DNA from 2 places in the Paenarthrobacter nicotinovorans genome. Region 1 is predicted to be linked to the other one. Evidence: predicted binding sites of a transcription regulator. Region 1 holds the regulator's gene; the other holds the start of a gene.
The links. Region 1 encodes HrcA, which represses chaperone genes, less so after heat shock. Its sites were predicted from a motif close to TTNGCACTCGNNNNNNNCGAGTGCNAA; they were not measured.
Positions count from the first base shown of each region.

Region 2: the regulator HrcA is predicted to act here: its motif matches at 1,825-1,851, upstream of groL (chaperonin GroEL).

Region 1 covers NZ_CP089293.1:2,278,832-2,282,038, reverse strand. The annotation lists gene JMY29_RS10630 (DUF3097 domain-containing protein) at 70-921, opposite strand; gene hrcA (heat-inducible transcriptional repressor HrcA) at 1,154-2,161, shown strand; gene dnaJ (molecular chaperone DnaJ) at 2,212-3,207, shown strand, end outside.
Region 2 covers NZ_CP089293.1:937,048-940,254, reverse strand. The annotation lists gene groL (chaperonin GroEL) at 16-1,641, opposite strand; gene JMY29_RS04530 (cold-shock protein) at 1,962-2,165, opposite strand; gene JMY29_RS04525 (LytR C-terminal domain-containing protein) at 2,334-2,954, opposite strand; gene JMY29_RS04520 (DUF3263 domain-containing protein) at 3,004-3,207, opposite strand, start outside.

The DNA.
Region 1 (3,207 bases):
CGGGCCGCGCGTCCTTCCCGGGACCAACGCCCCGGAAGCATGCCGGATCCTGATGATCCGGACCGTGGACTACGGGACGGTGAGGAAGTCGATGACTTCTTCCACACGCCCCAACAACGATGCCTCAAGGTCCGCATAGCTGTGCACTGCGCCCAGCAGGCGCTGCCAGCCCAGCCCGATGTCCTCCGCTGTTTCGTGGGGCCAACCGAAGGCCGTGAGAATCCCGGTCTTCCAATCAGTGCCGCGGGCAACGGCGGGCCATTGCTCGATGCCCAGGACCTTCGGCCGGATGGCCTGCCACACGTCCACATAAGGGTGGCCCACGATCAGGACGTTGCCTGCAGCGCCGGGGACAGTCATGGCCTCGGCTGCGATCCGGGACTCCTTTGAGCCCGCCACGAGGTGGTCCACCAGGATGCCAAGGCGGCGGCCGGGACCGGGTCGGAAGTCGGCAATGGCGGACTTGAGGTCGTCCACGCCGTGGAGCGGTTCCACCACAATTCCTTCAACACGGAGGTCGTCACCCCAGACTTTCTCCACGAGTTCAGCGTCGTGCTTGCCCTCCACCCAGATGCGGCTGGCCTTCGCGACCTGCGCCCGTTGCCCCTGGACCTTTACCGAACCCGAGGCCGTGCGATTCGCCTGAACCGCTGAAGCGGGCCGGCGAGGGGCCGGAGGCATCAACCTGATCGCTTGTCCTTCGAGAAGGAATCCGTACCCGAGTTGGAACGACTTCGTTTTACCGCGCCTGTCCTCGAGCGACACGATGTGCATGCCACCGGTCTTTTCCACCCGGGTGACTTCGCCCACCCATCCTGACTGGACGTCTTCGAGGACCATGCCGCGTTGCACCGGCACCTCAGGGAGCTGGCGTTTGGCTGGAGCGGTCAGGTCCTGCGGGCCCCAATTGTCGAAAGCCAAGGAATTCCTACCTCTGTGGTGATGTGAAAGGGGACAGGGGCGGGTTGCCGTCAGCCGGTATCGGGACGCCGCCCTGGATGCAGTCCTCGGACGGTTTCAATGCTAACAACGTGGTGGCTCATACTAGACTTGTTAGCACTTGGGCATGTTGAGTGCTAAGTGTGCGGTGATCCATTGGAGGTCCCGCGGGGACCGGTCCCATGGACCATGGCAGTCGTCAGGAGGTGTAGCAATGAGTGAGCCACGCAAATTGGAAGTGCTGCGTGCCATCGTTGAGGATTACGTGCATTCCCGGGAGCCGGTGGGATCGAAAGCCCTCGTTGAGCGTCATCACCTGGGTGTTTCCAGTGCCACCATCCGCAATGACATGGCTGTCCTGGAAGAAGAAGGTCTTATTGCCGCCCCGCATACCAGCGCCGGCCGAATCCCCACTGACAAGGGCTATCGCCTGTTCGTTGACCGCATCTCCCAGGTCAAGCCGTTGTCCGCCGCCGAGCGTCGGGCAATTCACTCGCTGCTTGAAGGACCCGACGACGTCGATGACATTCTTGAGCGCACAGTACGGCTCCTTTCCCAGCTGACCAACCAGGTCGCCGTCGTGCAGTATCCCCACTCGCACCGCGCATTGGTCCGCCACGCGGAGTTCGTTCTGCTGGCCCCCAAACAGGTGCTGGTGGTCCTCATTGCGGACACCGGGAGCGTCGTGCAAAAAGTCATCGACGCCGGTTCGGACGTGGGGAACGAGGCTTTGATGTTGTTGCGGTCACGATTCCTTGGCAGCATCGCCGGCACCCAGCTGGCACTCCTGCCGCAGGTGTTACCGTCGGTGGTGGCCCTTTGCCCGCCGGATCTTCGTGCCCTCGCCCAAAGGCTGGCCACTGGCTTGGAATCCCTGAGCGACACCAGCCGTGAGGAACGCATTCTGATGGCCGGTACGGCCAACCTCGCACGTTCCAACGTTGACTTCCCGCTAAGCATCGGTCCCGTGCTTGAGGCCCTTGAGGAACAAGTTGTCATGCTCCGGTTGTTGTCGGACATGGGAGACGATCCCCGGGGCGTGACAGTCAGCATTGGCCGGGAGAATCCGTACGACGGCCTGGCCGAGGCCTCTGTAGTGGCCACCGGCTACGGTTCCGGCGCCAAGGTGGGAATCCTTGGACCGACCCGCATGGACTATCCCACCACCATGGCAGCAGTTCGTGCCGTGGCCCGTTACCTTTCCCGCATTCTCGGCGGCTGAACACCGGCCCGGGAAAACATCCGCAGTACAACCAGGAAGAGATACCGACTTTGAGCAGCCACTATGACGTTTTGGGAGTCTCGCCGGAAGCCACCGGGGAAGAGATCAAAAAGGCGTACCGCAAGTTGGCGCGGAAACTCCACCCGGACGTAAACCCGGGTGAAGATGTCGCGGAGCAGTTCAAGGCCGTGACGCACGCTTACGAAGTGTTGTCAGATCCCCAGAAGCGCCGCGTCTACGATGCCACGGGCAACGAGAACGGCACTGATAACGGCTTCGGCGGCGGCTACGCCGGCCAGGGCTTCGCCTTCCAGGACATCTTCGACACTTTCTTTGGCGGCGGCGGTGGACACGGAGGGCCCGCCTCCCGTGTACGACGTGGCCAGGACGCCCTTATCAGCGTTCGGATCGACCTCAAGGATGCCGTGTTCGGCGTCAACAAGAAGCTTGAAGTGGACACAGCCGTGGTCTGCCCCACCTGCGACGGCAGCTGCTGCCGCCCGGGCACCCACCCTGAACGCTGCGACATTTGTGGTGGCAGCGGCCAGGTTCAGCGCGCCGTCCGCTCCATTCTGGGGCAGGTCATGACCACCGCCCCCTGTGGTTCCTGTGAAGGCTTCGGCACCGTCATCAAGGATCCCTGCAACGAATGCAACGGCCAGGGACGCATCAGGAGCCGCCGTTCGCTCACCATCAAGGTTCCCGCCGGCGTCGCTACCGGTACGCGAATCCAGCTGTCCGGCCAGGGCGAAGCAGGACCTGCAGGTGGTCCGGCCGGTGATCTGTACGTGGAGATCCGCGTCAACAACGATTCCACGTTCGTACGCGAAGGCGACGACCTCCACGCCACCCTCAGCGTGCCCATGACGGCTGCTGCCTTGGGGACCGACGTGCAGCTTGAGACGTTCGACGGCGCACAGGACATCGAAGTGAAGGCAGGCACGCAGTCCGGAGAGGTCATCACCCTTCGTGGCCTCGGCGTAACGCACCTGCGGGGCTACGGCCGCGGCGATCTGAAGGTTCACCTGCATGTGGAAACACCTACC
Region 2 (3,207 bases), 1.3 Mb from region 1:
CTACAGCTGTGGGGCTTAGAAGCCGCCCATGCCGCCCATGTCGTCGCCGCCGGGAGCCGGAGCGTTCTTCTCGGGCTTGTCTGCAACAACAGCCTCGGTGGTCAGGAAGAGACCAGCGATGGAAGCAGCGTTCTGGAGAGCCGAGCGGGTGACCTTTACGGGGTCGTTGACGCCGGCAGCCAGAAGGTCTTCGTAGACGCCCGTGGCAGCGTTCAGGCCGTGGCCGGAAGGAAGGCCGCGAACCTTGTCCACCACAACGCCCGGCTCCAGGCCGGCGTTGAAAGCGATCTGCTTTAGCGGTGCGTCGATGGCAACCTTGACGATGTTGGCACCCGTTGCCTCGTCACCCTGCAGGGTGAGGTTGGCGAATGCCTTGGCGCCTGCCTGGATGAGGGCAACGCCACCACCGGCAACGATGCCTTCTTCAACAGCAGCCTTCGCGTTGCGGACTGCGTCCTCGATGCGGTGCTTGCGTTCCTTGAGCTCAACTTCGGTGGCGGCACCGGCCTTGATGACTGCAACGCCGCCGGCCAGCTTGGCCAGGCGTTCCTGCAGCTTCTCGCGGTCGTAGTCGGAGTCGGAGTTCTCGATCTCGGCGCGGATCTGGGCCACGCGGCCTGCGATTGCGTCAGCGTCGCCGGCACCTTCAACGATGGTGGTCTCGTCCTTGGTGACAACAACCTTGCGGGCGGTGCCGAGGAGGTCCAGGCCGGCGTTTTCGAGCTTGAGGCCAACTTCTTCGGAGATGACCTGGCCACCGGTGAGGATGGCGATGTCGGCCAGCTGGGCCTTGCGGCGGTCACCGAAGCCCGGAGCCTTGACGGCAACAGACTTGAAGGTGCCACGGATCTTGTTGACGATCAGGGTGGCCAGGGCCTCGCCCTCGATGTCTTCGGCGATGATCAGCAGCGGCTTGTTGGACTGCATGACCTTCTCCAGAACCGTGACGAGTTCCTTCACGTTGGAGATCTTGGAGTTGACGATCAGGATGTACGGGTCTTCGAGGACCGTTTCCTGGCGTTCTGCGTCCGTGACGAAGTAAGCGGAGATGTAGCCCTTGTCGAAGCGCATGCCTTCGGTGAGCTCAAGTTCCAGGCCGAAGGTGTTGGACTCTTCAACCGTGATGACGCCTTCCTTGCCCACCTTGTCCAGGGCTTCGGCGATCAGGCTGCCGATTTCCGGGTCACCGGCAGAGATGGAAGCCGTAGCTGCGATCTCTTCCTTGGTTTCGATTTCCTTGGCGGAGGCCAGCAGTTCGCTGATGACTGCCTCAACAGCCTTCTCGATACCGCGCTTGAGGGACAGCGGGTCGGCGCCTGCGGCAACGTTGCGCAGGCCTTCCTTCACCAGTGCCTGGGCGAGGACGGTTGCAGTGGTGGTACCGTCGCCAGCGACGTCATCCGTCTTCTTGGCAACTTCCTTGACCAGTTCTGCACCGATCTTCTCGTAAGGATCGTCCAGCTCGATCTCCTTGGCGATGGAAACGCCATCGTTGGTGATCGTGGGGGCGCCCCACTTCTTTTCGAGGACGACGTTGCGTCCACGCGGGCCGAGGGTGACCTTGACGGCGTCTGCGAGGATGTTCAGGCCCCGCTCGAGGCCGCGGCGTGCCTCTTCATCAAATGCAATGATCTTGGCCATAACGGCGGTAGTCCTTTCGGGACAGTCGTTAAGAAGGTACCTGTCAGATGGGGTGCCCGCGACGGACGGTCCTTCACGTGCGGCCTCTGTATGCCCCGCGTTCCGAACCTCACCCCACCAAGGTGTTTCTTGATCTCCCAGCGATCCCACCACTGTCCGCCACCGGGGAAACCCGGGCCGGATTTAGCAGTCGAACCGCAGGAGTGCTAAATCAATAATTAGCACTCGACCGGGGAGAGTGCAAGCAGAGTCTCCACTTTTCGCAGTAAAAACACGGGTTTCAGCCGATAGCTGATGGCGATGCGGGACAACCCTGAAAGTCAGGCGACGCGAACACCCTCGGCCTGCGGTCCCTTCTGGCCCTCCCCCAGTTCGAACTCAACCCTCTGGCCCTCCTCGAGGGCACGGAAGCCATCCATCTGGATAGCCGACCAGTGCACGAAGACGTCGTCGCCGGACTCATCCACAGTGATGAATCCGTAGCCCTTTTCGGCGTTGAACCATTTGACGGTTCCCAATGCCATGATGCCCACACTTTCGCAGTAGCCAAGACCGGTTGCCGGGATCTCCGGACCGGAATTAGTCCACTGTAACCACAGTCACTCCGCCGGCGCTGCCCCCAATGGGCGGGGTGCTGGTTTTGTTATTGAGGCTTAACCGAGTTGGCCGTTTTGGGCCGTGGAGCCGCGCCGTTACTGGTAGCCGGGTCCCGCTACGACAACCAGCGGCTGCTGCACATCCGGGGTCTCAATGATCGTCTGGATGCCCAGGAGGGTTCCCAAGGCCTCTGCATTGGCCTTCTGCGCCGGAGCGTTGTAGAAGATCACCGAGGTCTGCTGGGGAATGCCGCCCCAGTTGGCTACCGTGCTGAGCGTCCAGCCACCGCCCTGCACCAGGCCTGCAACCCTGCCCGCCAAGCCGGCAGTACCTGCCCCGTTGTAAACCGCCACCGGAACGCTCTTGTCTACCGGCGCCGATGACGGCGTCGCTGACGGAGTGCTCGACGGCGTCGGCTGGGTGCTCGGTTCGCTGGAAGCGGGCGGGGCGCTGCTCGATTCGGAAGGCGCAGCGGACGGCGAGGTGGATGTTTGCTGGGGTACCGGCGTCGAGACGTTTGACGACGCGCTGGGCGCGACAAGCCCAAGGTTCGGCAGGATGAGGAACGCTACGAGGCCGAGCACCAGAGCCACAGCTCCAACAGTCAGAACCGGCCACAAGGTGGGACGCGCGATGTCCTGGCCGTCGCGATGAACGCCCTGCCGGGAGGTGTTCTGTGGGACCTGGTCGAATTCGTCCCTGGCATATTTGGTCATGGTGAAGCGTTGTCCTTGCTGGTTGCTGCTGACAGATCAGCCTGGCGATTTACGCGTCCGACCCCAAGCGCCGCGCTGTCCGCGCGCGTTGGCGGGACGTACGTAGTCTACGCAATCTCTTGACGAGCATGGGGTCGTGGGCCAGCGCGTCCTCGGTGTCGATCAGTGCATTCAGGATCTGGTAATAGTGGGTGGCAGAGAGGTCGAAGAGCTCCCGGATAGCCTGTTCTTTCGCGCCGGCATACTTCCACCA